3 regions of the Metabacillus elymi genome follow, and region 2 is predicted to be linked to each of the others. Evidence: predicted binding sites of a transcription regulator. Region 2 holds the regulator's gene; each other region holds the start of a gene.
The links. Region 2 encodes CtsR, which represses protease genes until heat stress. Its sites were predicted from a motif close to ATGGTCAATAAAGGTCAAACA; they were not measured.
Positions count from the first base shown of each region.

Region 1: the regulator CtsR is predicted to act here: its motif matches at 2,353-2,373, upstream of HUW50_RS18160 (ATP-dependent Clp protease ATP-binding subunit).
Region 3: the regulator CtsR is predicted to act here: its motif matches at 1,952-1,972, upstream of clpP (ATP-dependent Clp endopeptidase proteolytic subunit ClpP).

Region 1 covers NZ_CP055263.1:3,953,405-3,960,196, reverse strand. The annotation lists gene HUW50_RS18175 (HAD-IA family hydrolase) at 1-340, opposite strand, end outside; gene HUW50_RS18170 (metallophosphoesterase family protein) at 368-1,105, opposite strand; gene HUW50_RS18165 (YkvI family membrane protein) at 1,165-2,196, opposite strand; gene HUW50_RS18160 (ATP-dependent Clp protease ATP-binding subunit) at 2,464-4,587, shown strand; gene HUW50_RS18155 (potassium channel family protein) at 4,762-5,784, shown strand; gene HUW50_RS18150 (hypothetical protein) at 5,884-6,162, shown strand; gene motA (flagellar motor stator protein MotA) at 6,400-6,792, shown strand, end outside.
Region 2 covers NZ_CP055263.1:2,062,729-2,069,520, forward strand. The annotation lists rRNA gene HUW50_RS09735 (23S ribosomal RNA) at 1-1,344, shown strand, start outside; rRNA gene rrf (5S ribosomal RNA) at 1,425-1,540, shown strand; gene HUW50_RS09745 (MgtC/SapB family protein) at 2,281-2,973, shown strand; gene HUW50_RS09750 (CtsR family transcriptional regulator) at 3,099-3,560, shown strand; gene HUW50_RS09755 (protein-arginine kinase activator protein McsA) at 3,576-4,127, shown strand; gene HUW50_RS09760 (protein-arginine kinase McsB) at 4,130-5,227, shown strand; gene clpC (ATP-dependent protease ATP-binding subunit ClpC) at 5,224-6,792, shown strand, end outside.
Region 3 covers NZ_CP055263.1:1,225,279-1,232,070, forward strand. The annotation lists gene HUW50_RS05935 (EAL domain-containing protein) at 1-957, opposite strand, end outside; cyclic di-GMP riboswitch class I at 959-1,046, opposite strand; gene HUW50_RS05940 (hypothetical protein) at 1,271-1,519, opposite strand; tRNA gene HUW50_RS05945 (tRNA-Arg) at 1,663-1,738, opposite strand; gene clpP (ATP-dependent Clp endopeptidase proteolytic subunit ClpP) at 2,106-2,702, shown strand; gene HUW50_RS05955 (HPr family phosphocarrier protein) at 2,813-3,070, opposite strand; gene whiA (DNA-binding protein WhiA) at 3,102-4,052, opposite strand; gene HUW50_RS05965 (gluconeogenesis factor YvcK family protein) at 4,082-5,050, opposite strand; gene rapZ (RNase adapter RapZ) at 5,054-5,959, opposite strand; gene HUW50_RS05975 (8-oxo-dGTP diphosphatase) at 6,077-6,535, opposite strand.

The sequences.
Region 1 (6,792 bases), 1.9 Mb from region 2:
CTTGAAAGTAATGATTCCAACCAAAATAATCAAGAATTGTTTGAACTTCTTCTCTCGGTTTATGTGTCATAATGACATTTAGATTTGATTGTTTTAAAACGTCTTCAACAAATGGAAATGGTCGTTTTTTTTCTGGCGATATTGCTCGTTCCTTCAGTTTAAATTCAGCTATTTGATCTTCTGATAGTTGAAAGAAAGCTGTTGCATGTGTAAAAGATTTCTTAAGTTCTAAAAAAATTTCATCAGGTGGAACACTCCCCTTTAATACTTCGTGCAAAACATTTGTAAATGCTTTGTAAGTATCAAATAATGTTCCATCGAAGTCCCATAAGATGTTCAACATTGTCTTCCTTTCATTGTAAAAAATCTATTTTTTAATTCCACGATAACGAGCAGTAGTTAGCTCAATAATATACGGCTCAAGATCTGGCATTTTTGCAAGCCTAGCTAATTGGATTGCAAATTCTATATCATATGGCACTCGTACAAATTGAATTGAGAAGCTAGAACTTTTCTCAGAAAAACCATATTGTCCCTCTAAAATAACATAAGAAGCTTGTGTTACATCAAGAGGATTACCCACACTACCAGTATTAAATAACGTTTTACCTTGAATATGCTGAATAAAGGCGTTGTGAACATCACCATAACCAACTATATCTGGCTGTTTATTTTTCACACCTGTATGAACTGAATTCTCAAACATACTTAACCTTTTTTCAACAGAGTCCCAAGGTTGAATACGTGTATATAAGCTAAATGGTGATGCATGGAATAATCGAATGGACCTACCACTCATATAAAAATCAAACGAAAATGGAAGAGTTTCTAAATAAATACATTGTTCATTTCTAAGTTTGTTTTGGTGCCATTTTAATGTTTCAAATTCTGTTTCCTTTGTAATAAAGTCGTCCCAATTTCCTTTAACAACAACCTCACAAACCTCTCGTATCCTATCAATAGCGGCGCTTGAATCGGGCCCTTTTCCTACTAAATCACCTAAACAAAAAATGCGTTGGATTTGCCTGGAATGAATATCCTTTAAAACTGCATCAAGAGCAGGGATGTTGCCATGTATATCAGATATTATCGCAATACGTTCCAAAATACCCCTCCAAATCAAATAATTAAACGATTCGACCTCTTAATATTATCATACAGTAACTACTTTCTTGGTGCTTTTTTTACAATTAATAAAGCTAGCGTTCCTAAACAAACATAGCCAAAAATTGGGTATAATGATGAAATCAATGAGCTGTACCCGATCTTACTAATAAATGCAGCGATACACAAAATTGCACATACGATTATCATGCGCGGAATTTTCAAATAGGTTGCCACTTGTTTTTCAAGTCCAAATAGATTGCCAATAACTGATGTGAAGACCTCACCATAAATGACAGCTATATATATGAAGTAAAATGCATAAAACGTTGTTTTCATTACTTCTGCCATCGGGATATCAAACTGCGTTAAACTTGGCAAAGTTGAAAGAGCAATATGACTACTAATTAATATAACTGTTAAAAAAAATCCACCTAGCATTCCACCTCTTTTTAAAACTTTCTCATCATTAATCTCACTAGCTAGCGGAACTAGTACTGCTGAAGCCATTGTCAAATTAAAGGCAGCATAAGAAAATGCAGATAAAATCCATTTGAATGAAGCGGATGTTTCAGAAGGTATTAAATATAATGGGTCAAGGGAAAAAGATTGAAATGCTAGCATCACACTAAATAGAATTAACATAGGAACCACAATGATGTTTACGCTGAATAATCCCTTAATACCAAAAGCCATCACAGCAATAGTTAGCAAAATCGTAATGATTACTCCTAACCTTATAGAAAGGTCAAGCTGTTCCTTAAAGATTGCACCTGCACCTGATAGCATAATAGATGTTAAGCCCAAGAGAACGATCAACATAAAAACATTCACAAAGCCGCCAATCTTAGCGCCAAATAAAAAAGTCATTAAATCTTGATAGGATGTTGCCTTTATTCTTTTTGATAAGATGAGCATTTTCGTTCCAATTGATATAAAAAGAAAACCGGCTAAAAGAATTCCTGCTAGTCCAAAAACACCGTACTTCGTGAAAAATTCAACGATTTCCCTACCTGTCGCAAACCCAGCACCAACTACAGTACCAACGTAAACAGCTGCAACCTGAAGGGAAGAAACCCAAGATCTTCGCATCTAACACACCTCACTCAAGTTAAACAAAGCTTGTATCATTATATGAAGAAAACCCTAGATGATTCTTCCCTCTTCAAAACTATGAATTTTGGTAATACTTACAAATGAATTTTTAGAGTCTAAATACTTGAAAGTCAAAAAAGGTCAAAGTATACTATGGTCAAGGAAGGTCAAATCAAAGATCTTGTTTTTTTCACTTATTAGTCAGATAAGATCAAAGTTTCTTATAAAACAATAAAATTCAAAATTGAAAAGGGGTTTTCATTTATGATGTGTGAAAATTGTCAAAAAAACCACGCTACTGTACATGTAAACTTTCAAATAAATAAACAACAAAAACAAATCACATTGTGTCAGGACTGCTTCTCCGCTTATAAACAAACGATTCCTACTGGTGGCATAAATGGATTTTCTTCATATCCATTTGATTTATTTTTAAAAGGATTTCATTCAAGTCAACAATCACAAGGGGCACAACCACAAACTCAGCCTCAACATGGTAGTGGAATCCTTGATCAACTTGGTCGAAATTTAACACATGCTGCCCGTGCCGGTCTAATTGATCCAGTGATTGGCCGTGATGAAGAAGTAGAGCGAGTAATCGAGATTTTAAATCGACGCAATAAAAACAATCCTGTATTAATCGGGGAACCTGGTGTTGGTAAAACAGCTGTTGTCGAGGGTCTTGCGCTACAAATTGCGAATGGGACTGTTCCATCTAAATTAAGAAACAAAGAAGTGTACCTTTTAGATGTTGCTTCACTTGTGGCAAGCACCGGGATTAGGGGTCAATTTGAAGAACGGATGAAAAAAATCATAGATGAACTACAAAACCGTAAAAATATTATTTTATTCATCGATGAAATTCATCAGCTTGTAGGAGCTGGTTCTGCAGAAGGTTCTATGGATGCTGGAAACATATTAAAACCAGCATTGGCCCGCGGAGAGCTTCAAGTTGTTGGTGCAACAACTCTAAAAGAATATCGTACTATTGAAAAAGACGCTGCCTTAGAACGACGCTTTCAGCCTATTATTGTACAAGAACCTTCAATCGATAAAGCAGTAAGCATTCTAAAGGGAATCCAAGCGAAATATGAAAACTTTCATCACGTCACATACACGGATGAAGCGATTAATGCCTGTGTAACATTATCACATCGTTACATTCAGGACAGATTCCTACCTGATAAAGCTATTGATCTTCTTGACGAAGCAGGATCTAAAAAAAACTTAGCGTTATCTAACGTAAATGATGAACAGGTTAAGGTTCGCTTAGTTCAATTATCTAAACAAAAACAAGACGCAACAGAAAACGAAAACTATGAATTAGCTGCTAAATTAAGAGATGAAGAGGTTCGTTTAGAAGCTCAATTAAACCAACAGGGGAATCCTGAAAAACTGCTCGTAGATGTAGATGATATTCAAGCGATCATCGAGAAGAAAACGGGTATCCCAGTTGGCAAGCTTCATGAAAACGAGCAATCAAAAATGAAACATCTAGAACAAAACCTTTTAGAAAAGGTGATTGGCCAAGCAGAAGCGGTTAAAAAGGTAACAAAGGCAATTAGAAGAAGCCGCGCAGGCTTAAAATCAAAAACAAGACCAATTGGTTCCTTCCTCTTTGTTGGACCTACTGGAGTTGGTAAAACTGAATTAACAAAAACATTGGCAGAAGAGTTATTTGGTTCAAAAGATGCGATGATCCGTCTAGACATGAGTGAATATATGGAAAAACATGCCATTTCAAAAATTATTGGCTCCCCTCCTGGCTATGTTGGTCATGATGAGGCAGGACAACTAACGGAAAAGGTTCGCCGAAACCCATACAGTATTATCTTATTAGATGAAATCGAAAAAGCTCATCCTGATGTTCAGCATATCTTCCTGCAAATCTTAGAAGACGGAAGACTTACAGATAGCCAAGGTCGTACGGTTAGCTTCAAAGACACTGTTATTATTATGACAAGTAATGCAGGCGTTGGAGAAAAGCGAATCAAAGTAGGCTTCGAAACACCAACAAACGAAGCAATGCAAGAAAGCCAGCTTTTACATTCATTAGGCTCTTTCTTTAAGCCGGAATTCTTAAATCGATTTGATAACATTATTGAATTTTCTTCTCTTGAAAAGGAGGATCTATTCAAAATTGTTACATTAATGCTAGATGAATTATCAAATACACTAGCTGAACAAGAGGTCTTCTTATCCGCTACAGATCAAGCAAAAGAAAAGCTTGCATTTTTAGGCTATCATCCCGCTTTTGGAGCTAGACCACTTCGTCGTGTGATTCAAGAACATGTAGAAGATAAGATAACAGATCTTCTTTTAGATGAAGGTCAAATAACAAGTGTAACTATTGATGTAAAAAATGATGAAATTGTAATATCACAATAAACATGAGGAGGAGGACTTTTAAGTCATCCTCCTCCTATTTGTTTTCACCTAGATACTCATTACAACCTAAAACAATTATGTTAAAATTTTCATATACTATTTAGAATACATATTGATATGAGTCTATTTTCAACAAGTTTTAAATTGAATAAGAGTTCAAAGAAAGGAGTACATATGATTTTTTTTAGACGATTTTTCCTAAAAGTTGTACAAATGAATAATTGGATTCTCGTATTTGCAACCCTAGCCTTGGTATTTTCCAGCAGTTACTTCATTTATTTTTTAGAACCAGATACGTTTGCAAGTCCCTTTGAAGGGCTTTGGTGGACGATGACAACCGTTGCGACAGTTGGATATGGAGATGTGTCACCTACAACTGTTAATGGGAAAATATTTGCGATGATTTTATATGTTGTCGGTATTGGACTCATGACAATTTTCATCGGGAAAGTGATTGATTTCTTTAGTATTCGTAAACGTTTGAAGGAGGAAGGGAAATTGAAGGTCACAACGGAGAATCACATTATATTAATTAACTGGACGAAAAAAGCTGAAATTACATTAGAGGAGCTATTAAAAACGTTCCAAAATATCCGTATCGTTATTATTGATGAAAGTTTACCTAAAACACCTATCCTTCATGAACAAGTCGAATTTGTTAATGGGAATCCAGCTAATAATAATGTTCTCAATCAGGCGAATCTGCTTAAATGCAAATCGGTCATGGTGTTTTCACCAGATGGTTTGATGACTGCATCCCAATCAGATGGTCATACTTTATTAATTGCCTCAATGATCGAAGGTATAGGTAAAGAGTATAACCGCAATATTTACACCATTTGCGAGGTATCAGATTCAAATCATATTAACGCATTTGTTCACGCGAATGTTGAAGAATTTATTACAGCAAATGACACTGCCGCAAATCTTGCAGCACGTTCCATTCTTTTTAATGGCTCAAGTGAAATTATTAGACAGCTAACAAGTCAACAAGGTTATGATCTTTATTCAATTCCTAAAGAAAAGGAATGGCAAACCTATGCAGATGCTAGTCAAGCCCTTTCTTCTAAAGGCGCACTTCTTATTGCAAATGGAAATGATTTATCTATTATTAATCACCTAGATCATTCTATTCCAGAAAATGCGCAACTCTTTATTATTTGCAATCATACAACCTACCAACAGATTGTTTCTTAATTTTTGCTATAGAGCATATTCTACAGACAGGACAAAAGATGAGCCTCTTTTATCATTGTTTTCCTTTTTGGCACATATACATGCTATGAGGTGTTGACAATGCTAAAATACTCAATCTTCTTCCTTTTCATATCCTTCATTTTTCTTGTATTTAATGGTTCTGCTCTAGGATTTATTTTCTATCAAGAACGTCTTGGTGATTTATTCGGAATCATTTTATTTTGTGGTACAAGTTTACTGGGAGCATTATGTGCATCCATTGCTCTTGAAAAGAAATCATCTTATTATTCTAATCTCTTCTTTTATGGTCATCTTGTTGTCACATTTTTCCCTATCTATTATTGGGGGATTTCGAGACTATTATTGACTATTCATTAATACGTCATAGCTAAAAAAGGGTCTGATAACCATAACGTAACTTGTATAGCAACTCTCATCGAGAGCCTATATATTGCGTTTTTGGGATCAGACCCATTGTTTTTTAATCAACCTCTTTTTGTCATAAAATGAAATTTTTATATTCCTCAAAAAGAACTTCTACTAGAACTCTTAAAGTTTTCAAAAATCCACCGATATAATAAATAAGAAAATAAATAGGAAATATGGTGATTTACGATGGATAAAACGTCAATAATTGGATTAATACTTGCAATCATTGCAGTTGGTGTCGGGATGTTTATGAAGGGTGTTAGTCCCTCTGTTTTACTTAACCCAGCAGCATTATTAATTATTATTTTAGGTACAATTGCAGCTGTTACAATTGCGTTCCCAACAAGTGAAATAAAAAAGGTTCCTAAGCTATTCGGAATCATTTTTAAAGAAGAAAAAATACCTACAATTCAAGAGTTGATTCCATTATTCTCTGATTGGGCTCAAGTTGCTCGTAAAGAGGGTTTACTAGCTCTTGAAGTAAAGCTATCTGAAATTGATGATCCCTTTTTGAAAAATGGCTTACTAATGGCTGTAGATGGCCAAAATGCAGAATTCATTCGAGATGTAATGAGTGAG
Region 2 (6,792 bases):
AGTACCGAAGTTCCTGATTCCACACTGCCAAGAAAAGCCTCTAGCGAGGTGAGAGGTGCCCGTACCGCAAACCGACACAGGTAGGCGAGGAGAGAATCCTAAGGTGAGCGAGAGAACTCTCGTTAAGGAACTCGGCAAAATGACCCCGTAACTTCGGGAGAAGGGGTGCTTTTTAGGGTGAATAGCCCGGAAAAGCCGCAGTGAATAGGCCCAGGCGACTGTTTAGCAAAAACACAGGTCTCTGCGAAGCCGCAAGGCGAAGTATAGGGGCTGACGCCTGCCCGGTGCTGGAAGGTTAAGGGGAGAGGTTAGCGTAAGCGAAGCTTTGAACCGAAGCCCCAGTAAACGGCGGCCGTAACTATAACGGTCCTAAGGTAGCGAAATTCCTTGTCGGGTAAGTTCCGACCCGCACGAAAGGCGTAACGATCTGGGCACTGTCTCAACGAGAGACTCGGTGAAATTATAGTACCTGTGAAGATGCAGGTTACCCGCGACAGGACGGAAAGACCCCGTGGAGCTTTACTGTAGCCTGATATTGAATTTTGGTACAGCTTGTACAGGATAGGTAGGAGCCTGAGAAGCCGGAGCGCTAGCTTCGGTGGAGGCGTCGGTGGGATACTACCCTGGCTGTATTGAAATTCTAACCCACAGCCCTTATCGGGCTGGGAGACAGTGTCAGGTGGGCAGTTTGACTGGGGCGGTCGCCTCCTAAAATGTAACGGAGGCGCCCAAAGGTTCCCTCAGAATGGTTGGAAATCATTCGTAGAGTGTAAAGGCACAAGGGAGCTTGACTGCGAGACCTACAAGTCGAGCAGGGACGAAAGTCGGGCTTAGTGATCCGGTGGTTCCGCATGGAAGGGCCATCGCTCAACGGATAAAAGCTACCCCGGGGATAACAGGCTTATCTCCCCCAAGAGTCCACATCGACGGGGAGGTTTGGCACCTCGATGTCGGCTCATCGCATCCTGGGGCTGTAGTCGGTCCCAAGGGTTGGGCTGTTCGCCCATTAAAGCGGTACGCGAGCTGGGTTCAGAACGTCGTGAGACAGTTCGGTCCCTATCCGTCGTGGGCGTAGGAAATTTGAGAGGAGCTGTCCTTAGTACGAGAGGACCGGGATGGACGCACCGCTGGTGTACCAGTTGTCTTGCCAAAGGCATAGCTGGGTAGCTATGTGCGGAAGGGATAAGTGCTGAAAGCATCTAAGCATGAAGCCCCCCTCAAGATGAGATTTCCCATAGCGTAAGCTAGTAAGATCCCTGAAAGATGATCAGGTTGATAGGTCTGAGGTGGAAGCGCGGTGACGTGTGGAGCTGACAGATACTAATCGATCGAGGACTTAACCTAATAAAAGCGTTAAATGAAGTGAATTGAATTGTGAATCGTTATCTAGTTTTGAAGGAACATCCCTTCAATTTCATAAATTATCTGGTAATGATGGCGAAGAGGCCACACCCGTTCCCATGCCGAACACGGAAGTTAAGCTCTTCAGCGCCGATGGTAGTTGGGGGTTTCCTCCTGTGAGAGTAGGACGTTGCCAGGTAAGAGAGAAAAAGATCAGTAGAGATACTGGTCTTTTTTATATATTTCTTCTAAACAGCAAGGTTTAATCATTTAAAAATGAAGTCAAATTTAACCTACTAGCCTGAGGCTTGGGAGAAGCATATAAAGGAACTTCTACTAAAAACCGCCACGTCCTGTGGCAACGTAGAAGTCAGCACATCCTGTGCAAGTAAGGAAGCGCAGAGAGTGAGGACCGGAATGTGCGTTCTTGGCACATGAGGATCTGAATGAACAAGCTGACGAAGAGATTCGCCGCTTATCGCAAGCCGATATCCGAACACGGAAGTTAAGCTCTTCAGCGCCGATGGTAGTTGGGGGTTTCCCCCTGTGAGAGTAGGACGTTGCCAGGTAAGAGAGAAAAAGATCAGTAGAGATACTGGTCTTTTTTGTATATATAAAGAACCTTCTCTGCCTATGAACTTTTTATTACCCTAAGTTGTTCAAGAAGTCTAATCGTTTTAAAAAGTCCCAAGAAAAAATGACTAGAAAATTATTATCCAACTTATAGCTTCCAGATACTAAATCTACATAAAACTGACGAATTTCTATTTAATTCAATAGTATTGAGCAATACTTTTAGAGTAATTTAATGTCCTAAAAATATAAAAGGATCAAAAATATTCATTGAAAATTATTCGATAATTGTGTTTTGAAGACAGACATTTGAGTATATATATATAAGATCACATATTTAAAGCTAAAGAGGCGAAATGAATGAATATGCTTGAATTATTAAATCAAGATACATATACCATGTTTGCTCGTATATTTATAGCGACCCTTTTATGTGGAGTAATTGGATTGGAACGTGAATTTAAAAATCATCCAGCAGGATTTCGAACCCATTTACTAGTGGGAATAGGATCTTGTTTAATGATGATTTTATCTCTATATGGTTTCAAAAGTTATATAGATAATGATCCTAATATACGGTTTGATCCAGCTAGGATTCCATCATATGTTATTAGTGGTATAGGGTTTTTAGGTGGTGGAACGATTCTAGTAAAGGGTGCAACTGTAAGAGGGCTAACGACAGCTGCATCAATATGGATCGTGGCTGGTTTAGGTTTAGTTATAGGTGCCGGAATGTATGTAGTAGCATTTTTTACTACAGCAATGGTTTTAATGTGTTTAATATTCTTAAATCAACTTGAAAATTATATGAATGTTAAAAGGGCAAGGAGGAAAATGAAAATATCCGTAGATTCCCGCAAGACTACGATTGATCAAGTAATTCAAAAATTAACATCATATGATGTAACAACCCATAAGATAGTAATGACATCTTGTAGGAAAGATAAAGATAGCAATGTTGTGTTTCATTATCAATTAGATATTGATATATCTTCTGTTTCACATACTGATTTAGAAAAGATACTGGTAGAGAATCACGAAGTGGAAAAAATATTTTAAATACGTTTTACTTCCTCTTATTTTGGCAATATTTAAATTGAAACAGAAAAGTTGAAAAATTTTTCTGTTCGTTTTATAGTAATATTAAAGTCAAATATAGTCAAAGTCAGTGAGGGGGAGGTTGAGTGAGAAATATTTCAGACATTATTGAACAGTATTTGAAAAAGGTACTAGATAGTAGTGGCAAGGAAATAGTCGAGATTAAACGAAGTGAAATTGCAGATAAATTTCAGTGTGTGCCTTCACAGATCAATTACGTTATTAATACAAGGTTTACAATTGAAAGAGGCTACGTTGTTGAAAGTAAGCGTGGCGGAGGCGGCTATATTCGGATTATTAAGGTTCGCGCAAATAATCAGGCACACCTCTTAGATCAAATCTTACACTTGATTCATCACCGCCTTTCCCAGGCATCTGCTGAGGACATTATAGGTCGGCTTGTAAGTGAGGAAGTTATTTCTTCCCGCGAAGCTAAATTAATGTTAAGTGTAATTGATCGTTCAGTCCTTTATATTGAGCTCCCTCATAGGGACGAATTAAGGGCAAGGATGTTTAAGGCCATGATAACTTCATTGAAATATAAGTGAAAGTAGGGGAGACGGATGATCTGCCAGGAGTGTAATGAAAGACCGGCAACGTTTCACTTTACAAAAGTGATTAATGGAGAAAAAACGGAAGTCCACATATGTGAACATTGCGCACATGAAAATAGTGAACTTTTTATGTTTAATGTTAACACAGGATTTTCTTTAAATAATTTATTAACTGGATTGCTTAACATGGAATCTGATATTGCTAATACAGAGGAACAAAATGTTTTTAAAGCTAGTGATGTACCACAATGTGATCGATGTAAAATGACCTTACATCAGTTTAAAAAGGTTGGAAGATTTGGCTGTTCAAATTGTTATCCTACTTTTAAAAATCATATAACCCCAATACTTAAACGAGTTCATGGCGGGAACACTGTTCACTCAGGAAAAATCCCTGAGCGAATAGGGGGAGATATTCATATCCGCAAGCAAATAGATGAGCTGAAAACTAAAATTCATGAATTCATTGTACAGGAAGAGTTTGAGCAAGCTGCTAAAGTAAGAGATCAAATAAGATCTCTTGAGAAAAGGATAAGTAGCTTTCATGAGGAGGGATCATAATCATGTCACTCCAAAATTTTATGAATAAGGCAATGAGTGCTTGGATGAGTCAAGAAGGACCGGATTCGGACATTGTATTAAGTAGTCGGATTCGCTTAGCACGTAATATGGAACAGTTTAAATTTCCTACAGTTTCTACAAATGAAGAATCACAAGAAGTTCTTAACTTCTTTGAAACAACATATGCAAATAAAACATTTCAGGAAATTGGTCAGCTGGAGCTGCTTAAGATGAACGATATGCAGCCCATTCAGAAAAGGGTTTTAGTAGAAAAGCATCTAATAAGTCCTAATCTAGCTGATAACTCTATTTATGGTGGATGTTTACTTTCTGAAAATGAGGAAGTTAGCATAATGTTAAATGAAGAGGACCATATCCGGATTCAATGTTTATTTCCAGGATTTCAACTTGAGGAAGCGTTGGATATGGCGAACAAGTTAGATGATTGGATTGAAGAAGAGGTAGACTACGCTTTTGATGAAAGAAGGGGATACTTAACCAGTTGTCCTACGAATGTGGGGACTGGATTAAGGGCATCGGTCATGATGCATTTACCTGCATTAGTACTTACCCAAAAAGTTAATAGAATTATCCCAGCAATTAATCAGCTTGGATTAGTAGTAAGAGGCATATATGGTGAGGGTAGTGAGGCCATCGGCAACATTTTTCAGATTTCAAATCAAATAACATTAGGTAAGTCTGAGAAAGATATTGTTGAAGATCTTATTAGTGTGGTTCAACAATTAATTACCCAAGAAAGAGCTACTCGTGAAGCTCTTTACAACTCATCCCAAAACCAGCTAGAAGACAGAGTGTATAGATCATTCGGAACTTTGACTTATAGCCGAATAATTGAATCGAATGAGACAGCAAAATGTTTGTCTGATGTTAGATTGGGAATTGATTTAGGAATTATTAAAGATATATCTCGTAATATTCTCAATGAACTTATGATTTTAACTCAACCTGGATTTTTACAACAATATTTTGGTGGACCATTACGTCCAAATGAAAGAGATGTTCGCCGAGCTGCTTTAATAAGAGAGCGGCTAAACTTAGAAATGGAACGTAATAAATGGATGGAGGATGATGAATCATGATGTTTGGAAGATTTACAGAGCGCGCACAAAAGGTACTTGCTTTAGCACAAGAAGAAGCAGTTCGTTTAGGACATAACAATATAGGTACAGAACATATTTTACTGGGGCTAGTTAGTGAAGGTGAAGGGATTGCAGCTAAGGCTTTACTTGCATTAGGACTAGGCCCAGAAAAGATCCAAAAAGAGGTAGAAGGTTTAATTGGAAGAGGTCAAGATGCTTCTCAAACAATCCACTACACACCTAGAGCTAAAAAAGTAATTGAACTATCAATGGATGAAGCAAGAAAGTTAGGTCATTCTTATGTAGGAACAGAACATATTTTGTTAGGACTTATACGTGAAGGTGAGGGTGTTGCGGCAAGAGTCCTTAACAATCTAGGTGTAAGCTTGAATAAAGCAAGACAACAGGTTCTTCAGCTATTGGGCAGTAATGAAACATCTTCAAATCATCAAGGTGGAGGTATGACCAATGCTAATACACCTACACTTGATAGTCTTGCAAGAGACTTAACTTCGATTGCGAGAGAAGGAAGTTTAGATCCAGTTATCGGGAGAAGTAAAGAAATTCAACGTGTTATTGAAGTATTAAGTCGCCGTACAAAAAATAACCCAGTCTTAATTGGTGAGCCAGGTGTTGGTAAAACAGCAATAGCAGAGGGGCTAGCTCAACAAATCGTTCAGAATGAGGTTCCTGAAATCTTACGTGATAAGCGCGTAATGACACTTGATATGGGTACTGTAGTTGCTGGTACAAAATACCGTGGTGAATTTGAAGATAGACTTAAAAAAGTGATGGATGAAATCCGCCAAGCTGGTAATATTATTCTATTTATCGATGAGTTACACACATTGATTGGTGCTGGTGGTGCAGAGGGAGCAATCGATGCTTCTAACATTTTGAAACCTTCATTAGCTAGGGGTGAATTACAGTGTATTGGTGCAACTACACTTGATGAGTACCGAAAATACATTGAGAAAGATGCTGCATTAGAACGTAGATTCCAACCAATTCAGGTCGATGAGCCAACAGCTGAAGAAAGTGTTCAAATCTTAAAAGGCTTGCGTGACCGCTATGAAGCGCATCATAGAGTATCGATTACAGATGAAGCAATTGATGCTGCTGTAAAATTATCTGATCGTTATATTTCTGATCGCTTCCTACCAGATAAAGCGATTGATTTAATTGATGAGGCTGGCTCAAAGGTACGATTACGTTCATTCACGACACCACCAAACTTAAAAGAGCTAGAACAAAAGCTTGATGAAATCCGCAAAGAAAAAGATGCTTCTGTACAAAGTCAGGAGTTTGAAAAAGCGGCATCCCTACGTGATACGGAGCAAAGATTACGTGAACAGCTTGAAGAAACGAAGAAAACATGGAAAGAAAAACAAGGTCAAGAGAATACTGAAGTAACAGTCGAAGACATTGCGATGGTAGTCTCCAGTTGGACCGGTGTTCCAGTTTCAAGATTAGCACAAACAGAAACAGATAAGCTGTTAAATATGGAGAGTCTTTTACATTCAAGAGTTATTGGTCAAGAAGAAGCTGTAGTTGCTGTAGCAAAA
Region 3 (6,792 bases), 840 kb from region 2:
TTTAAAGTGTTCGATACTATCAGGATGAACAATTTTCTTAATTGATTTTCCAATTAATTGCTTATCATGAGAAGCACCATATAATTTAATCGCTTCAGGATTTGCGTAAACAATTATGTCATCTTGAATTACAAGCAGTGCCATGGGGGATTTCTCAATAAGATTACGATAACGTTCTTCACTCTCAATCAGTTCCTTCTCCACCTGTTCAGTACGTTCTAACTTTTGTGACTGGCTGGTGAATTTTCTATCTATTACAGAAATCAAAATAAAAAAGAAAAGAATAACTACACTACCTATCCCTATTCCAACGGTTAAGTAAATATTATGGTTGATGGTTACATGTTCAGAAGCAGCAAGATGGCTTGTCATTCCTACCATTGATAAAAAGTGCAAACACATTAAACTAATTCCCATAAGAATTCCGCTAATCATCTTCATACGAAAAATGCCTAATGAAGGAGATAACATATTCCGCATAAACATTTTTAGAATATAAAAGGTCGGTAATAAGGCGAATAGTGTCGCTACTAAAACTGAGAAAAAATTGTATTCAATTTGACCATGAAATGACTCCATTCCGCTAAAATGAAGTACGAGAAAGCTTATCCCCCAAATAAGACTTGCTAAGTTGCCATGAGCCCTACTTTTTTGAGCTTTTGCACTGATGATTAATGTTAAATACATAAGACTTATTGCAACTATTAAAGAAATAGACACATGAGATAAGTCAAATGAATGAAAGGGTATAAAAGCAAGCATTCCTAAAAAATGCGCCGTCCAAATCCCAATACCAATAGTAAAAGAACCATACCATATCCAAATTGTTTTCTTTCGCCCCTTTTGGTTTGAAAGGCGGTAAAGTATATCAAAACCAGTATAAGAAGATAAGATAGCAATAATAAATGAAACAACAACAAGTAATGGATGATAGTTAGCAAAAAATGAATTAATCACTTAGTTCACCTCAAGTAAAGTAAAAAGAAATTCTCCTTAGGTCCGTAGCTTTGCGTCACCAACTTTCGCTGGGTTTGCCATTATCGAAGATTATATTACTTTTATCGTCATTTAATCCTGATTTTAGATGGTAAATTTCACAAAAAAATTTTTATATTCCTGAAAGTTAAAATTTAGACACTTAAGTGGTTAAACTGAAACATGTGTACTAAAAAATCGAAGGGATCCTATCAAAGGATCCCACCGTTAGGTTTGACGTTCTAAAGTGCAATAAAGCTTAAATATAACTCATACATACTTGATAAGCTTTTTGTTAATTATATTCACCTTCATTGTACTTGGTTATTAAATAGGTAGTAACAAATACACGGCAATCTGGAGATAGCGAGCTGTTTAAAGGATGAATAATATCCCCAAAAGGTTCACCATTCAAGAATTTTATGACACCTTTAAATTCAGAACCTAATATCGCATCATAGCCTTTCACTTCTACAAAACACTTATTATCATCAATTCTCTTATAATCAACTGTTGTGACTGAATGAGGTTGTTCTTTATGCATTTTTATTCCTCCTCTATTGTTAAAAGGATAAAGAAAAGGTTTCTAAATTTAGATAAACTAAAATAATAAACAAGAAACTTGTCCATAAAAAATAACAAGGACCTGAGATTCACTCAAACCCTTGCTATCCTTAACATCTATGACGCGCTCGGAGGGATTCGAACCCCCGGCAGACGTGGTACCGGAAACCACCGCTCTATCCGACTGAGCTACGAGCGCAAAATATTCATACATCAGTAACGAAAATTATACGTGAACTTTACAATAATTTCAACTGTCTTTTTATAGCAAACACTATATTCTATTCCTAATCCAATTTCGACTATTTATACCGTTTGAAATGCAATAAATGTGGGAAACATGATAAACATGTTATGATTAACAAATACATAGTATAGTATAAATAAGGTCAATAAGGATCTTTGACCTTTTCGTTTGACCTTTATTGACCTTAGTTGTATGATGGAAATACATAAAGTAATACAACTGCTAGATGCATGTTTAGTATTATGTTCTAAAGGATTACATACTGGTATAAGTTTATCCTTTAGTGCAATCTTTCTTATTACGAAGGAGGAATAGAATAATGAATTTAATCCCTACAGTTATTGAACAAACAAATCGTGGTGAGCGTGCTTACGACATTTACTCTCGTCTATTGAAAGACCGCATTATTATGCTTGGAAGTGGAATTGACGATAACGTAGCAAACTCAATCGTATCTCAGCTATTATTTTTAGAAGCAGAGGATCCAGAAAAGGATATTTCCATTTATATTAACTCACCTGGTGGATCAATCACTGCTGGTATGGCGATTTATGACACGATGCAATTTATTAAACCACAAGTTTCAACAATTTGTATCGGTATGGCCGCTTCAATGGGTGCATTCTTACTTGCAGCTGGTGAAAAGGGTAAACGTTATGCACTTCCTAACAGTGAAGTAATGATTCACCAACCACTTGGCGGAGCACAAGGTCAGGCAACAGAAATTGAAATTGCTGCAAAGCGTATTCTTTTCTTGCGTGACAAATTAAACAAAATTCTTTCAGACCGTACTGGTCAGTCCTTAGATGTCATTGAGCGTGATACAGAGCGTGATAATTTCATGACTGCTAGTCGAGCTCTAGAGTATGGTTTAATTGATAAAGTATTAGACCGTAGCCCAATTGGCGAAAAGTAATATATAGTAAAAAGCTTACCATTGAAGGTAAGCTTTTTTCTTTTCTGTTATTTAAATAGGGTAAAAAATAGCACACCGTCTCTATTTCCTGAGCGGTGTGCTGCCTTTTGTTATCCTTCTTGCTGTACATAGTTAGCTAATGTATCTACTGCTTCTTCTTCGTCATTACCTTCTGCAATTAGTGTTATGATAGATCCTGAACTTATTGCTAAACTCATAAGCCCCATAATGCTTTTAGCATTTACCTTTTTTCCGTCTTTCTCTAAGAAAACATCTGATGCAAACCGGTTTGCTTCTTGAACAAATAGTGCTGCTGGACGAGCTTGTAAACCAGTTTTCAGGTGAACTTCAACTTTTTTTTCAACCATAGTTATCTCCTCTTCTCTTTTAATTAATTTATTATTTTAATGATAGCGGTTGGCCTGTTCGTAGTTGTTCTGCAATTTGGTCTAATTTTCGTAAGCGATGGTTTATACCAGATTTGCTAATTGTTCCGCTTGTTACCATTTCACCCAGTTCTTTTAATGTAACATCCTGATATTCGACTCGTAGCTTTGCAATTTCTCGAAGTTTATCGGGTAATGCATCTAGCCCAATTTTATTATCGATGAATCGAATATTTTCAACCTGTCTTAGTGCAGCACCAATCGTTTTGTTCAAATTGGCTGTTTCACAATTCACTAGACGATTAACAGAATTCCTCATATCTCGGACAATTCTTACATCCTCAAAACGAAGTAATGCTTGATGGGCACCGATTATATTAAGAAGCTCGGTAATTTTTTCTGCTTCTTTTAAATACGTAATGAAGCCCTTTTTTCGTTCTAACGTCTTGCTGTTTAAATCAAATGTATTCATTAACTCGCAAAGAGAATCATTATGCTCTTTGTAAAGAGAGAAAATTTCGAGATGATAAGAGGAAGTTTCAGGATTGTTAACAGAGCCTCCTGCAAGAAATGCTCCACGAATATAAGAGCGTTTGCAACATTTCTTTTTCACCAGTGAGCTTGATATATTCCTTACAAAGGTAAAATCTTCCTCTAAAATATTTAAATCCTCTAAGATAGCCTTTGCCTTTTCAGCTAGGCGAACAATATAGACATTGTTCTTTTTCAATCGCATTTTTTTACGTACTAGTAATTCCACTGTGATATCATATTGCTTTTTTAATAATATATAGATACGCCTTGCAATAGCTGCATTTTCTGTTTGAATATCAACCATAATCACTCGGTTTGAAAATGAAAGGGATCCATTCATTCTAATAAGTGCAGATAGCTCTGCTTTTAGGCAGCAAGGCTTTAGTTCTAAGTTTGTTAGTTCCTTTTTTGTTTCAGATGCAAATGACAACCTCTGCACCCCCATTCTAAGACATGCACTTATGTCATTTCTTGCTGAAGGATTCCATAAAGTAGCTTTGCCACTTTATTTGTATCATGTCTAATAACACTATTTTCGTAACTTACAATTTTATCTGTGATGACCTCAAGGCCTAATGATTTTAATGCCTCGATATCAAAATGTACTGGCTTTGCAAGCTCCTCTTCATATAACGATTTGATATGATCAGGAATTTCTTCTTCATTAACAAGAATGGTATTCATAAATGTGCATCTCATATGATCATATAATGCTTTAACATGATCACTTGCAGAAAAATTCAATGTTTCTCCTGCTTGTGTCATCACATTACAAATGTAAACCTTTTTTGCTTTTGCTTTACAAACCTCTTCGCCTATTTTTGGAACAAGAAGGTTAGGGAGAATACTTGTGTACAGACTTCCAGGCCCAATTATAATTAAATCCGCTTCTCTAATCACATCAATTGTTTCAGGTAACGGCTCAATATCATCAGGACTAAGAAAGACCCGCTTTATTTTCTTTCCTGAAAAAGGAATTTTGGACTCACCAGAAACAATGGTTCCATCTTCCATTTCAGCGTTTAAAATGACACTGGTATTTGCAGCAGGTAATACTTTCCCACGCACATTTAACACAGTACTCATTTCCTTTATTGCATGGACAAAGTCACCAGTAATATTTGTCATAGCAGCTAGGATAAGATTTCCTAATGAATGTCCAATTAAATTATTGCCTTTATTGAAACGATGCTGAAAAAGCTCCTCGACAAGAGGCTCAACATCTGACAAAGCTGCTAATACATTGCGAATATCACCAGGAGGAGGAATGTTTAATTCATTTCGGAGCCTGCCTGAGCTCCCGCCATCATCTGCGACTGTGACAATTGCTGTAATGTCTAAGGGGAACTGCTTTAATCCTCGTAAAAGGACTGATAAACCAGTACCCCCGCCAATGATGACAACCTTTGGCAAATGTTCATTCACCATTAATTAATGTTGCTTTCTTTTCTCAATATCCCGGTGAGAAACTTGAGTATGATAGTCATTTTTATAATGGTTTGCAATGTATTCTGCAAGTGTTACCGAGCGATGCTGTCCTCCCGTACAACCAATCGCAATGACGATTTGACTTTTACCTTCCCGTTTATAATAAGGAAGCATAAAAGTAAGCAAATCGATGAGTTTTTCTAAAAACTTTTGTGTTTCACTCCATTTTAACACATAAGAGGACACTTCTTCTTGTAATCCAGTTTTTGGTCTCATATGGTCAATATAGTGCGGGTTTGGCAAAAATCTTACGTCAAACATTAGATCAGCATCTATTGGTACACCATATTTAAATCCAAATGAAGTCACATTTACAGTAAATGTATGCTCAACACTTGAAGAAAATTGCTTCAGGATTTTTTCTCTTAAATCTCTTGGCTTCAAGTCTGAAGTATCATAGATAAGCTGTGCTCTTCCTTTAAGCTCCTCGAGAAGTTCACGTTCAAGTCCAATCCCCTCTAATGGAAGCCCTTTTGAAGCTAGCGGATGTGACCTCCGCGTTTCTTTGTATCTTGTTACTAGTGTAGCGTCTTTCGCATCAAGATATAATATTTGCGGTGTAAGCCAAGTACTTTCTGACAAATCATCAAGTGCTTGGAAAAGATGGTCGAAGAACTCCCTTCCTCGTAAATCCATAACTAATGCAACCTTATTCATCTTAGCGCCAGATTCTTTCATTAGCTCTAAAAATTTCGGCAGCAATGTAGGCGGTAAATTATCAACGCAAAAATACCCTAGATCTTCGAAACTTTGAATCGCCACAGTTTTACCCGCACCTGACATCCCTGTGATAATCACCATCTGTACTTCTTGAGTTGAAATTTGTTGTTCACTATTTTCAATCGTCATAGCCTTTTCCTCCTCTCTACTGATACCTAGCTCTATTTATTAAAATATATGGATTGTCAAAGTTCCCACATATTATTAATGTATTGAATTAAATTGTCTCATAGGAGATAGTTTAATTTATTGTGGATCTAAACGATAGGAGATTAATTCATAGTCAGGTGTGTAGGTAAAAGTTCCATATAGCATACCCGTCCCCTTAATGACATAATCCAATATGTGATGATCCCCTGGAGCCATTGGCAATTGTTGAATCGCTTCCTTCTCGTGCCACTTAATTGTTCCCTCTTCCGATTCAAGGACATTTGTACCCTGATAATCTGATGCTAAGAACGTAAACATCATCCATTCAGATACAATTTCTTTGCCGTCTTGAATTAAAAAGGTAAAAACTCCCTTTAACTGAGGGTTTTTAATGTATATGCCAGTTTCCTCGCGATATTCACGGGTTACGGTATCCTTAACAGATTCACCTAGCTCCATTTTTCCACCAGGAGCTACCCACCAGCCTCTTTTTGGTTTTTGTAGGAGAAGTACTTTGTTTCCTTCTACTAAGACGCAATTTGTAACTCGTTGCACCTTCTTCACCTCTATTTTCACATGACTTTAGAAAAGCATAAGCGAATACTCAGCTTCTTAGGGGCATTTGCATATAAGGAAGGGATTCTTTACCTTCTATTAATATGTGACCGGTCCCTAGAAAAAAAGGTTTTATTTTTCCTCTTCAGGAGTTAGACACCTATACTAAGTACAAAAGTCTAATCTTGTTTGTTACGTTCTTCACTTTCATTTATTATACTATTTTAATTTGGTCTTAACAACGAAGTCGATTGGTT